Regions from separate parts of the Oceanobacillus sp. FSL K6-3682 genome, predicted to be linked through region 3. Evidence: a T-box and tRNA genes for the amino acid it is inferred to sense, from the RefSeq annotation. Region 3 holds a T-box; the other regions hold tRNA genes.
What was found. The T-box of region 3 lies ahead of thrS (threonine--tRNA ligase). A T-box ahead of a tRNA ligase gene usually reads a tRNA of that ligase, here a tRNA-Thr.
Positions count from the first base shown of each region.

Region 1: it has a tRNA-Thr gene. The T-box ahead of thrS (threonine--tRNA ligase) is inferred to sense a tRNA for this amino acid. The anticodon was not compared.
Region 2: it has a tRNA-Thr gene. The T-box ahead of thrS (threonine--tRNA ligase) is inferred to sense a tRNA for this amino acid. The anticodon was not compared.

Region 1 covers NZ_CP150263.1:304,031-308,309, forward strand. The annotation lists gene MHH51_RS01595 (aldehyde dehydrogenase family protein) at 1-661, opposite strand, end outside; gene fabI (enoyl-ACP reductase FabI) at 805-1,581, opposite strand; tRNA gene MHH51_RS01605 (tRNA-Glu) at 2,119-2,193, shown strand; tRNA gene MHH51_RS01610 (tRNA-Val) at 2,199-2,274, shown strand; tRNA gene MHH51_RS01615 (tRNA-Thr) at 2,279-2,354, shown strand; tRNA gene MHH51_RS01620 (tRNA-Tyr) at 2,396-2,480, shown strand; tRNA gene MHH51_RS01625 (tRNA-Gln) at 2,491-2,562, shown strand; tRNA gene MHH51_RS01630 (tRNA-Lys) at 2,760-2,832, shown strand; gene MHH51_RS01635 (hydroxymethylglutaryl-CoA reductase, degradative) at 3,268-4,279, shown strand, end outside.
Region 2 covers NZ_CP150263.1:101,656-105,934, forward strand. The annotation lists rRNA gene MHH51_RS00495 (23S ribosomal RNA) at 1-1,274, shown strand, start outside; rRNA gene rrf (5S ribosomal RNA) at 1,413-1,528, shown strand; tRNA gene MHH51_RS00505 (tRNA-Val) at 1,538-1,613, shown strand; tRNA gene MHH51_RS00510 (tRNA-Thr) at 1,618-1,693, shown strand; tRNA gene MHH51_RS00515 (tRNA-Lys) at 1,707-1,782, shown strand; tRNA gene MHH51_RS00520 (tRNA-Leu) at 1,786-1,870, shown strand; tRNA gene MHH51_RS00525 (tRNA-Gly) at 1,892-1,966, shown strand; tRNA gene MHH51_RS00530 (tRNA-Leu) at 1,973-2,061, shown strand; tRNA gene MHH51_RS00535 (tRNA-Arg) at 2,065-2,141, shown strand; tRNA gene MHH51_RS00540 (tRNA-Pro) at 2,143-2,219, shown strand; tRNA gene MHH51_RS00545 (tRNA-Ala) at 2,237-2,309, shown strand; rRNA gene MHH51_RS00550 (16S ribosomal RNA) at 2,507-4,069, shown strand; rRNA gene MHH51_RS00555 (23S ribosomal RNA) at 4,259-4,279, shown strand, end outside.
Region 3 covers NZ_CP150263.1:2,159,381-2,163,659, forward strand. The annotation lists gene dnaI (primosomal protein DnaI) at 1-306, shown strand, start outside; gene ytxC (sporulation protein YtxC) at 675-1,508, shown strand; T-box leader at 1,567-1,805, shown strand; gene thrS (threonine--tRNA ligase) at 1,859-3,793, shown strand; ribosomal protein L20 leader region at 4,020-4,150, shown strand; gene infC (translation initiation factor IF-3) at 4,222-4,279, shown strand, end outside.

The DNA of each region.
Region 1 (4,279 bases), 1.9 Mb from region 3:
AAGATACGAAATCAATATCCGGGTGAGAGCTGATACCATTACCAATTGTATCGCCTGTTCCGGTTACAAGGTTGAATACTCCTTCAGGAACGCCGGCAGCTTCCATCGCTTCGGTAAGCAGCATTGCCGCAAATGGCGTTTCTTCAGACGGTTTTAATACCACTGTGCTGCCAGCTGCAAACGCGGAAGCTAACTTCGTAGAAACTTGGTTTGTAGGGAAATTCCATGGTGTGATTAAACCGGCAACGCCAATAGCATCTTTTTGGACCAAAGAGTTTTCCCGTTTTTCGGTAAACTCAAAATCGCGTACTAGCTTTGCTGCTGTGCGGAAATGGTTTAATCCCATTTGATATTGTACATTTGTGGTAAAAGTTACTGGAGAGCCAAGCTCTGCTATGATTATTTCAATAAACTTGTTTTTCCGTTTCTCATATTCATCTGCAATGCGGTCTAACAATGCAGCGCGTTCTTCTTTGGTTGTTTGTGAAAAAGCCGGGAATGCAGCTCGCGCAGCTTTTACTGCTTTATCGAGATCCTCTTTCGTCCCAGAGCTGATTTCACCAATTTTTTCTTCCGTTGCAGGGTTGATCACATCAATTTTCTCGTTTCCAGTGGAATCAACCCACTGACCGTTAATATAATGCTGTATATAGTTATACATTTTATTACACCCCTTTATATATTTTCCATTAATACTGATTCCCGCTATAAATAGTTATTAAACATAGAAGAAAACTTTGTTTTCAGCCAAAAAAAAACTGCCTTCTCTTTTTAAGAGAGGCAGTTTTGTATATTTTGTAGGAATCAGCCGCCGATAATGTTAAAACCGGCATCCACATGCAATACTTCCCCAGTGATTCCGCGAGAGAGTTCACTAAGGAAGAATAAAGTTGCATCTCCAACTTCATCCTGATCAATGTTACGGCGCAGTGGAGCTTTTTCTTCCACAACATGTGATTTTTCATTAAAATTAGCAACTCCCTTTGCAGAGAGTGTGCGGATTGGGCCTGCTGATACAGCGTTCACGCGAATTCCGCGTTTACCTACATCTTCAGCTAAATAGCGGACGCTTGCTTCCAAAGATGCTTTAGCAACACCCATAACGTTGTAGCCTGGAACAACCTGCTCCGCTCCAATATAAGTTTGTGTGACAATTGAGCCGCCTTCAGTCATTAATTCCTGTGCAGCCTTTGTAACAGATACCAGCGAATAAGCGCTGATTTCTTGTGCCAATAAAAAGCCGTCGCGAGAAGTATTTACATATTCACCTTGCAGTTCTTCACGTTTGGCAAAAGCAACGGAGTGAACTAACCCGTGAATTACACCGACTTTTTCTTTTATTTCATTAAAAGCCTCCTGTACACTCTCATCTGATGCTACATCGCAGGAAACAACTGCTTTTGGTTCAATTTCATGCTTATCTAAAAGTTTGGCTAGTTTTTTATAGGATCTTTCTTGTCTATTCGTAAAAATAAGGTTGGCTCCAGCATTATGTAGAGATTTTGTGATACCCCAGGCGATACTTCTTTCATTAGCAACACCCATTACAACAATATTTTTACCTTCTAATAGTTTTGTCATTTTCATCCTCCATTCAACATTTAACTTAGCACCTATTATAACTGATTAGTACCAGGTGATAAAGTGATAATCTGTTTTTCCTTTTAGATAGAAGAGCATATGTAAATAAAAATTCAGCCTGGGCAAGACTATTACGGAAATATATTTTACTTTCCCGGGAGGACTATCGGTGTATTTTTTAACTGGTTACATGTTTCATTTTATTTTTGTTGAAAAATTAAAGGGTATTATTTAGTAATTTAGCTTATAAAAAAATTTCATTCAGCAGGGAATCATGGTTATTAGTCATAAATAGAGAAATCACTCAAAAGTTGTTTATATTATAGAAGGAAATATTCAAAAGCATGGAATATGTGATGGAATTAAAGCCTCTAAAAACAGCATTGGAATAAGGGACAGGAGGTAATCGAGGAGCTTTTAAAAAATAAAATAAAGTTTTTTTCATTTTTCTCTTTACAAACGGTTGGTTACTCGATATAATAAAATTCGTCAGTTTGCGAGAGATACTTACATAAAGCTTCTCAGACAACGCATCATGGCCCGTTGGTCAAGCGGTTAAGACACCGCCCTTTCACGGCGGTAACACGGGTTCGAATCCCGTACGGGTCACCAATAATGGAGGATTAGCTCAGCTGGGAGAGCACCTGCCTTACAAGCAGGGGGTCGCAGGTTCGAGCCCTGCATCCTCCACCATTATGCCGGCCTAGCTCAACTGGTAGAGCAACTGACTTGTAATCAGTAGGTTGGGGGTTCAAGTCCTCTGGCCGGCACCATTTTTTGTGTATATATTTGAAAGTATGGTTAACAATAATATGGAGGGGTAGCGAAGTGGCTAAACGCGGCGGACTGTAAATCCGCTCCCTCAGGGTTCGGCAGTTCGAATCTGCCCCCCTCCACCATGTTTTTTGTTGGGCCATAGCCAAGCGGTAAGGCATCGGGTTTTGATCCCGTGTACCCTAGGTTCGAATCCTAGTGGCCCAGCCTTTTTTTTATGTCTTTTTTAGGCGGATAGCTTAAATAACAGGAGCCATTAGCTCAGTCGGTAGAGCAACGAGCAAAGCTTCTGCCGAGTAAACTGCGAGTAACCCCGAAGGATTAACTTCGAAGCGTTTGCTGGCAGATGCAGGGGTCTGCTGGATAGAGAAGCACTAAATAAGATATAAAGCTGTTTAAAATGGGAGCCATTAGCTCAGTCGGTAGAGCATCTGACTTTTAATCAGAGGGTCGAAGGTTCGAATCCTTCATGGCTCATTACAAGAATGACAAGTATAAAACACTTTAGGAAAACGGGATAATATTATCTCGTTTTTTTCTTTATAAATAAGTAAACTGTTTTATCCTTATATATATGTATTCAGGTCACTGAGGATTAAAATATATGAAGCGGGAAACAAATCATTAAAGCTCTTGCTTTTTGATATTACGCATAAGAAATAAATCATGAGAAAGTATATATTATAGAAGCATTGTAAGCATATAGACTGGTGTTGTGCATTTTTTTACTTTTAATAAAGTAAAAATTCTTATTTTATTACGATAAAATGATTAACATAATTCCAGTAACGAAATAAGTATCTTCTAAATGAAAAAACGGTAGAATTCGTGTTATAATCAAATATAGTTTAATTTAGTACTTAGTAATAAAAAACATATTTAGATATGATAAATAAAAAGGATGAGCTAGGCATGACCTCTTCAAGAATACCCGGTTTTTATAATATGACGGTAGAAGACAGGCGCGCATTATTACGTGAAGCCTTTTCTTTAACGGATGCAGAAACGCAAAATTTGTCTAACGCAGACGCGCTTACTATTGAAACAGCAGATAATATGATTGAGAATGTCATTGGTACCTATCAATTACCATTTGGATTAGGATTAAATTTTTTGATAAACGGGAAAGGATATGTAGTACCAATGGCTATTGAAGAAGCTTCTGTCGTTGCTTCTGCAAGCCATATTGCAAAAATAGTCAGAGAAGCTGGCGGATTTCAGACAGAGTCAAAGGAAAGACTGATGATTGGACAGATTCAAGTTGTTGGATGTCCTGATTTTCAAGAAGCAAAGCAAAAAATTTTTCAACAAAAAGATATATTAATGCGTGCCGCTGATGATGCTTATCCAAGTATTGTCAATCGCGGCGGCGGTGTGAAGGATTTGGATGTCCGGATTCTGAATGAAGAGGATTCTTCGTCATATAGTAAAATGCTGGTTATGCATATCTACGTAGATACCTGTGACGCAATGGGTGCTAATATGATTAATACCATGGTAGAATCTATTGCTCCAATCGTGGAAGAAATAACCAGGGGAAAGGTTTATTTGCGTATTTTATCAAATTATGCAGACCGCAGCCTTGTAACAGCGAAATGCTTTATACCTCCACATCTGCTGAAAACAGGTTCGTTTTCTGGGGAAGAGGTAAGAGACGGTGTTATTCATGCCTATGAATTTGCTGCTTCTGACCCCTATCGTGCTGTAACGCATAACAAAGGGATTATGAACGGGATTGATCCTGTTGTGATAGCGACAGGAAATGATTGGCGGGCAGTAGAAGCTGGAGCACATGCTTATGCTGCGAGAAATGGTCATTATGGATCTATGACTACATGGTCAAAGGATGAAGAAGGTAATCTTGTTGGTGAAATTGAATTACCAATGTCTATAGGAACAGTCGGAGGAGCAACACGCGTGCATC
Region 2 (4,279 bases), 2.1 Mb from region 3:
CCGCAAACCGACACAGGTAGGCGAGGAGAGAATCCTAAGGTGAGCGGGAGAACTCTCGTTAAGGAACTCGGCAAAATGACCCCGTAACTTCGGGAGAAGGGGTGCTCACTTGTGAGTGAGCCGCAGTGAATAGGCCCAAGCGACTGTTTAGCAAAAACACAGGTCTCTGCGAAGCCGAAAGGCGAAGTATAGGGGCTGACACCTGCCCGGTGCTGGAAGGTTAAGGGGAAGAGTTAGCTCTTCGGAGCGAAGCTTTGAACCGAAGCCCCAGTAAACGGCGGCCGTAACTATAACGGTCCTAAGGTAGCGAAATTCCTTGTCGGGTAAGTTCCGACCCGCACGAAAGGTGCAACGACTTGGGCACTGTCTCAACGAGAGACCCGGTGAAATTATACTATGCGTGAAGATGCGCATTACCCGCGACAGGACGGAAAGACCCCGTGGAGCTTTACTGTAGCCTGATATGGAATGTTTGTGCAGTTTGTACAGGATAGGTGGGAGCCTTTGAAGCGTGAGCGCCAGCTTACGTGGAGGCACCCGTGGGATACCACCCTAACTGTATGACCATTCTAACCCAGGACCGTAATCCGGTTCGGAGACAGTGTCAGGCGGGCAGTTTGACTGGGGCGGTCGCCTCCTAAAAGGTAACGGAGGCGCCCAAAGGTTCCCTCAGAATGGTTGGAAATCATTCGTAGAGTGTAAAGGCAGAAGGGAGCTTGACTGCGAGACCTACAAGTCGAGCAGGGACGAAAGTCGGGCTTAGTGATCCGGTGGTTCCGCATGGAAGGGCCATCGCTCAACGGATAAAAGCTACCCCGGGGATAACAGGCTTATCTCCCCCAAGAGTTCACATCGACGGGGAGGTTTGGCACCTCGATGTCGGCTCATCGCATCCTGGGGCTGTAGTCGGTCCCAAGGGTTGGGCTGTTCGCCCATTAAAGCGGTACGCGAGCTGGGTTCAGAACGTCGTGAGACAGTTCGGTCCCTATCCGTCGTGGGCGTTGGAAGTTTGAGAGGAGCTGTCCTTAGTACGAGAGGACCGGGATGGACACACCGCTGGTGTACCAGTTGTTCCGCCAGGAGCATAGCTGGGTAGCTACGTGTGGAAAGGATAAGTGCTGAAAGCATCTAAGCATGAAGCCCCCCTCAAGATGAAACTTCCCATCACTTCAAGTGAGTAAAATCCCTCAGAGACGATGAGGTTGATAGGTCCGAGGTGGAAGCGTGGCGACACGTGCAGCTGACGGATACTAATCGATTGAGGACTTATCTAAGTTTTTTGATGTCACGTTACTCTTATTTAGTTTTCAGGGTGCAAATTTAAAAAAAGTGTTGCATTTTTATTCTGAAGTGCATATAATATAACTTGTCCTTGTTTTTAAGGAAACATCTTCAAGTTACATATTGTATTGTCTGGTGGCGATAGCGAAGAGGTCACACCTGTTCCCATGCCGAACACAGAAGTTAAGTTCTTCAGCGCCAATGGTAGTTGGGGGCTTCCCCCTGCGAGAGTAGGACGTTGCCAGGCTTTAAATCCGGAGGATTAGCTCAGCTGGGAGAGCACCTGCCTTACAAGCAGGGGGTCGCAGGTTCGAGCCCTGCATCCTCCACCATTATGCCGGCCTAGCTCAACTGGTAGAGCAACTGACTTGTAATCAGTAGGTTGGGGGTTCAAGTCCTCTGGCCGGCACCATTTTCCTTTTAAGGAGCCATTAGCTCAGTCGGTAGAGCATCTGACTTTTAATCAGAGGGTCGAAGGTTCGAATCCTTCATGGCTCACCATTTGCGGGTGTGGCGGAATTGGCAGACGCGCTAGACTTAGGATCTAGTGCCTTCGGGCGTGGGGGTTCAAGTCCCTCCACCCGCACCATTAATTAAATAAAGGCAATACGCGGAAGTAGTTCAGTGGTAGAACATCACCTTGCCAAGGTGGGGGTCGCGGGTTCGAATCCCGTCTTCCGCTCCAAATATTGCCGGGGTGGCGGAACTGGCAGACGCACAGGACTTAAAATCCTGCGGTAAGTGATTACCGTACCGGTTCGATTCCGGTCCTCGGCACCATAAGCGCCCGTAGCTCAATTGGATAGAGCGTTTGACTACGGATCAAGAGGTTAGGGGTTCGACTCCTCTCGGGCGCGCCATCGGGAAGTAGCTCAGCTTGGTAGAGCACTTGGTTTGGGACCAAGGGGTCGCAGGTTCGAATCCTGTCTTCCCGACCATTACATGAATATAACATGGGGCCTTAGCTCAGCTGGGAGAGCGCCTGCCTTGCACGCAGGAGGTCAGCGGTTCGATCCCGCTAGGCTCCACTCAATAACTTTTAAATAAGTTGTTGACAATGGTTTTGAAACATGATATATTGATTTGGTCGCCGTTTTTAAAAGCGACAAAGAAATTGCTCTTTGAAAACTGAACAAAACAACCAGTACGAAAGAAGAAAAACACCTCGTTTTTCTTGAATATTTAAGTCAGAAGTTGACTTCTGAAAGCTAAAGAAACAAACACTTTTATGGAGAGTTTGATCTTGGCTCAGGACGAACGCTGGCGGCGTGCCTAATACATGCAAGTCGAGCGCGGGAAGCGGACAGAACTCTTCGGAGGGACGTTCGTGGAACGAGCGGCGGACGGGTGAGTAACACGTAGGCAACCTGCCTGTAAGACTGGGATAACTCGCGGAAACGCGAGCTAATACCGGATAATACTTATCATCTCCTGATGGTAAGTTGAAAGGCGGCTTTTGCTGTCACTTACAGATGGGCCTGCGGCGCATTAGCTAGTTGGTGAGGTAATGGCTCACCAAGGCGACGATGCGTAGCCGACCTGAGAGGGTGATCGGCCACACTGGGACTGAGACACGGCCCAGACTCCTACGGGAGGCAGCAGTAGGGAATCTTCCGCAATGGACGAAAGTCTGACGGAGCAACGCCGCGTGAGTGATGAAGGTTTTCGGATCGTAAAACTCTGTTGTCGGGGAAGAACAAGTATGATAGTAACTGATCGTACCTTGACGGTACCCGACCAGAAAGCCACGGCTAACTACGTGCCAGCAGCCGCGGTAATACGTAGGTGGCAAGCGTTGTCCGGAATTATTGGGCGTAAAGCGCTCGCAGGCGGTTCTTTAAGTCTGATGTGAAATCTTGCGGCTCAACCGTAAACGTGCATTGGAAACTGGAGGACTTGAGTGCAGAAGAGGAGAGTGGAATTCCACGTGTAGCGGTGAAATGCGTAGAGATGTGGAGGAACACCAGTGGCGAAGGCGACTCTCTGGTCTGTAACTGACGCTGAGGAGCGAAAGCGTGGGGAGCGAACAGGATTAGATACCCTGGTAGTCCACGCCGTAAACGATGAGTGCTAGGTGTTAGGGGGTTTCCGCCCCTTAGTGCTGAAGTTAACGCATTAAGCACTCCGCCTGGGGAGTACGGCCGCAAGGCTGAAACTCAAAAGAATTGACGGGGACCCGCACAAGCGGTGGAGCATGTGGTTTAATTCGAAGCAACGCGAAGAACCTTACCAGGTCTTGACATCCTTTGACCGCTCTGGAGACAGAGTTTTCCCTTCGGGGACAAAGTGACAGGTGGTGCATGGTTGTCGTCAGCTCGTGTCGTGAGATGTTGGGTTAAGTCCCGCAACGAGCGCAACCCTTGATCTTAGTTGCCAGCATTTAGTTGGGCACTCTAAGGTGACTGCCGGTGACAAACCGGAGGAAGGTGGGGATGACGTCAAATCATCATGCCCCTTATGACCTGGGCTACACACGTGCTACAATGGACGGAACAAAGGGAAGCAAGCCCGCGAGGTCAAGCAAATCCCATAAAACCGTTCTCAGTTCGGATTGTAGGCTGCAACTCGCCTACATGAAGCCGGAATCGCTAGTAATCGCGGATCAGCATGCCGCGGTGAATACGTTCCCGGGTCTTGTACACACCGCCCGTCACACCACGAGAGTTCGTAACACCCGAAGTCGGTGAGGTAACCTTTTTGGAGCCAGCCGCCGAAGGTGGGACGAATGATTGGGGTGAAGTCGTAACAAGGTAGCCGTATCGGAAGGTGCGGCTGGATCACCTCCTTTCTAAGGATATATAACGGAATTTTGTACTTGGTTGTTTGGTTCAGTTTTGAGAGAGCAATCTCTCTTTTTGTACCTTGAAAACTAAATAAGAGTAACAACGACATCAAACTTTAGAAATAAGGCAAAAAAGCTATTGATATAGCAACACAACTGATTACGAAGTAATCAGCAAACTTATTCCAAAACTTTAGTTAAGTGAATAAGGGCGCA
Region 3 (4,279 bases):
GATGATTCTTTTAATGAAAAGATAGATTTCTTTAAGAAAGCAGATGTTTTAATGCTGGATGATATTGGGGCGGAATTACAATCAGCCTGGTTCCGGGATGAAGTATTAGGCTCTGTCCTGCAATATCGTATGATGGAAGGCTTACCTGTTTTTTTCTCTTCCAACTTTGATTTAAATCAACTGGAGAAGGAACTTGCAAGTACAAGAAATGGTGTGGAAGAAGTCAAAGCCGGGCGGATTATTGAGCGTATTAAGCAGGTAAGTACAGTGGTGAAAATGTCTGGTGAAAACAGAAGAGACGAATAGAAAAGAGGATTTCCGCTGATGGAAATCCTCTTTTCTATTCATATGTTTATCATCAGGTGAAACTTTTTAAATGTTTTTTTAAATAGGCATAACAAGTATCTTTTTGCAGATTTTTTTATAGAGGCTGTTCAAAAGTCCCTAAGTGCTAGTATATGCTCTTGATCCATTCGTGAGATTCATACGAATGGATCGAATCTAGTTTTAGCAAATATTACGAGCAAGAATTAACTTATATATCACTTTTTGAACACCCTCTTATACTACATCAAGCAAATCTGCTAGTCTGACTAGTTTGAGCATTTTTATCTGAACTTGTCCATATAATGTAACAGTTTGTAAGTGGATGAGGGTGATATGTATTGTTGGAAGTGTATTTTGAATCAGATAAGGAAGTAGCGGCTTTTCGTAATCAGTTAAATCCATATAGAAAAAAGATCAGAGTACATCAACAAGCAAATACCAGATGGGGTAATAAATTATGTCTGGAAGGTGATTTAGCAGGGATAGATTTAATTAACGTGATAAGCTCTGCGATGGCAAATGTTTTTATAGAAGAGCATCTTTCTGATATCATCATTCGAAAAATCACAAATAATTATTACTTTTCAGATCCTGATGAAATTAATCGTATTTATGATTTTTCTATGTGGATTTTATTTGACTCAGATTCTGATAATCAGTTTTTACGTGAGCAGGTAGATACAACAAAGCTTTTGCAGTATATCTTTTTTTTGCATTTAAAGGAACATACGAGTATTCATTTTAGTGCGATATTGCATTTTCGGCTGGCTCATTTTTTAGACTTTATTCAAGAATGTGTCGGGAAGGCTATTGAAGAATTTAAGAGGGAAGAGGATCATCAGACATTTATTGATATGTTACGTCATTATATTGAGAAAAAAGATCCTTGTGTTGATTTAATTCATATAGAGCAGGGAGAAAATTTTATTTTTTACAATGAAAAAGGGGAAGTAATTTCTAAAGATATGCTGCGTTTTTGGATGTATCAAGCCCCCTTATATGCATTAGGTTTACATGAAAATGAATTTAATTTAAGTCCGCTTATTGCAATGTCACCGGCCAGAATAAAAGTATATGGAGATAATCCAGCAGATCCGAAAATAATGACAATAACAAATATTTTTCAGGAAAGGGTAGAATTTGAAAGGAAAGGGGTATCGATTCTTTCTCGTTTAGATTAAACAATTGGACTTGCTTTTCAATCCTGGAAGGAATATAATACGTATAGAGTTTGAAAATGAAACTGCTGAGATGAGGACATGATTATTTTCAGCTTACGTATTCAGAGAGGGAAGTCCTTTGGCTGCAAGCTTCCTTTCGTAAAGAAATAATTACCCCCTTGGAGCATTGCTGCTGAAATAATTTGTAGTAGGCAGTAACGTTTTATCTGCGTTAAAGATCAATGAAGCTGGGGATAAAAGGATTTTTTATCTTCAGGAATTAGGGTGGAACCACGATATTAAACGCTCGTCCCTTTGCATAACGCAAAGGGATGGAGCGTTTTTATATTTGATAAAGGAGTTCGATGAAAATGGCTGATTTAACAATTATTTTTCCAGACGGAGCGGAGAAGCAATTCCCTGTAGGAACTACAGGGGAAGATATAGCAGCTTCGATTTCTCCAGGTTTAAAAAAACAGGCACTTGCTATTAGATTAGATGGAGAGGCTTTGGACTTACGCAGAGAGCTTCCTAAAGGCGGTAAGATTGAAATCGTTACTTATCGTGATCAGGAAGGCCTGGAAATTGCTCGTCACTCTACAGCACATTTACTGGCACAGGCTGTGAAACGATTATATTCCAATGTCCAATTAGGTGTCGGTCCTGTTATTGAAGAAGGCTTCTATTATGACATTGATATGGAGCATTCATTAACACCGGAGGATCTTCCTAAAATAGAAAAAGAAATGAAAAGAATTGTAGATGAAAACTTAGAAATAAAACGTGTGGAAGTATCCCGCGATGAAGCAAAAGCACGGTTTGCAGAAATTGGCGATGAATTAAAATTAGAGCTGCTTGATGCGATCCCTGAAGATGAAACTGTAACAATTTATGAGCAGGGGGAATTCTTTGATTTATGCCGGGGTGTGCATGTTCCTTCAACAAGTAAAATTAAAGCATTTAAATTATTAAGTATTTCTGGTGCATATTGGCGTGGAGACAGTAATAATAAGCAGCTGCAGCGTATTTACGGAACAGAATTTGAAAAAAAATCACAATTAGATGAGTATCTGCGCATTCTGGAAGAGCGTAAAGAACGAGACCATCGTAAGCTTGGTAAAGAGCTGGGCCTCTTTACTGTATCGCAGAAAGTTGGTCAGGGGCTGCCGCTATGGCTTCCAAAAGGGGCGACTATCCGTCGTAATATTGAACGTTATATAGTTGATCTGGAAGAACGATTAGGCTATGACCATGTATACACTCCTGTACTCGGTAATGTGGAGCTCTACAAAACAAGCGGCCACTGGGATCATTACCAGGAGGATATGTTCCCGCCAATGGAAATGGATAATGAAGAGCTTGTGCTGCGTCCAATGAACTGTCCACATCATATGATGGTTTTCAAAAATCAATTATGGAGCTATCGTAACCTGCCAGTACGTATTGCTGAGCTTGGTACCATGCATCGTCATGAAATGAGTGGGGCGCTTGCAGGTCTGCAGCGTGTTCGTGCAATGACTTTGAATGACGCGCATATTTTTGCCCGTCCCGATCAGTTAAAAGAAGAATTTATTCGTGTTGTAGAGCTTGTTCAAAAAGTATATAAAGACTTTGGGATTGAAGACTACTATTTCCGTCTCTCTTATCGTGATCCAGAGGATAAAGAGAAATATGTTGATAATGATGCTATGTGGGACAAAGCGCAGGCGATGCTGAAAGAAACAATGGAGGATATGAAATTAGAATATGTAGAAGCAGAAGGAGAAGCTGCCTTCTATGGTCCGAAGCTGGATGTTCAAGTGAAAACAGCATTAGGAAAAGATGAAACATTATCTACTGTACAATTAGATTTCCACTTACCGGAACGCTTTGATTTAACTTATATTGGCGAGGATGGAAAAGAGCATCGTCCTGTTGTTATTCACCGTGGTGTTGTGTCTACCATGGAGCGTTTTGTTGCATTTCTTATTGAAGAATACAAAGGAGCTTTCCCAACATGGCTCGCTCCGGTACAGGCAAAAATTATCCCTGTATCTCTGCAGGCGCACCTTGATTATTCGAAAGAGATAGAAGAAAAATTACGCCAGAAAGGTATCCGCGTAGAATTAGACAGCCGTGATGAAAAATTAGGGTATAAAATACGTGAAGCGCAGACACAAAAAATTCCATTTGCTCTTGTATTAGGGGATAAGGAAACGGAAGCAAACAGTGTTAACTATCGCCGTTACGGTGAGCAAAATACAGAAACACTCCCGTTTGATCAATTCGTTGACTTTATCAAAGCAGAAATTGATCAGAAGAAATAAGCATTGTTTATGACTAAAAAGGAGGCTATTTTCATGTGTTATGTGAGAATAGCCTTTTTGGTGTCTGACGGCTAACTGCATCAAAGTAATGGCTGTCTATTTTAAAAAATACATTGACACTCTTCAATAATCATGCTATGATTCAATAGTTGTTTAAAACAAAGGATACAAGTCCTTGACAATAAAACGATAAAATGCTATATTATAAAAGTTAATGATATGATCTAAAGACAAGTAGAAGCACCCGCTTCTCACCTGATTGACGCCTGTATAGGCAGTTAACGGGTTCATCACGATTCATGTTTACGAATGAGGAGATGTGTGGGTGCGTATGTGTACCGACACTTTTTTTATGGAATGAAATGATTTGACTTGTCCAGATAGATCAGTAACAAAATTTTCGGAGGTGGCTGGCTATTAGCAAGGATATGAATGTTAACGAAAAAATTCGTGCAAGAGAAGTTCGTCTCATTGATTCAAATGGGG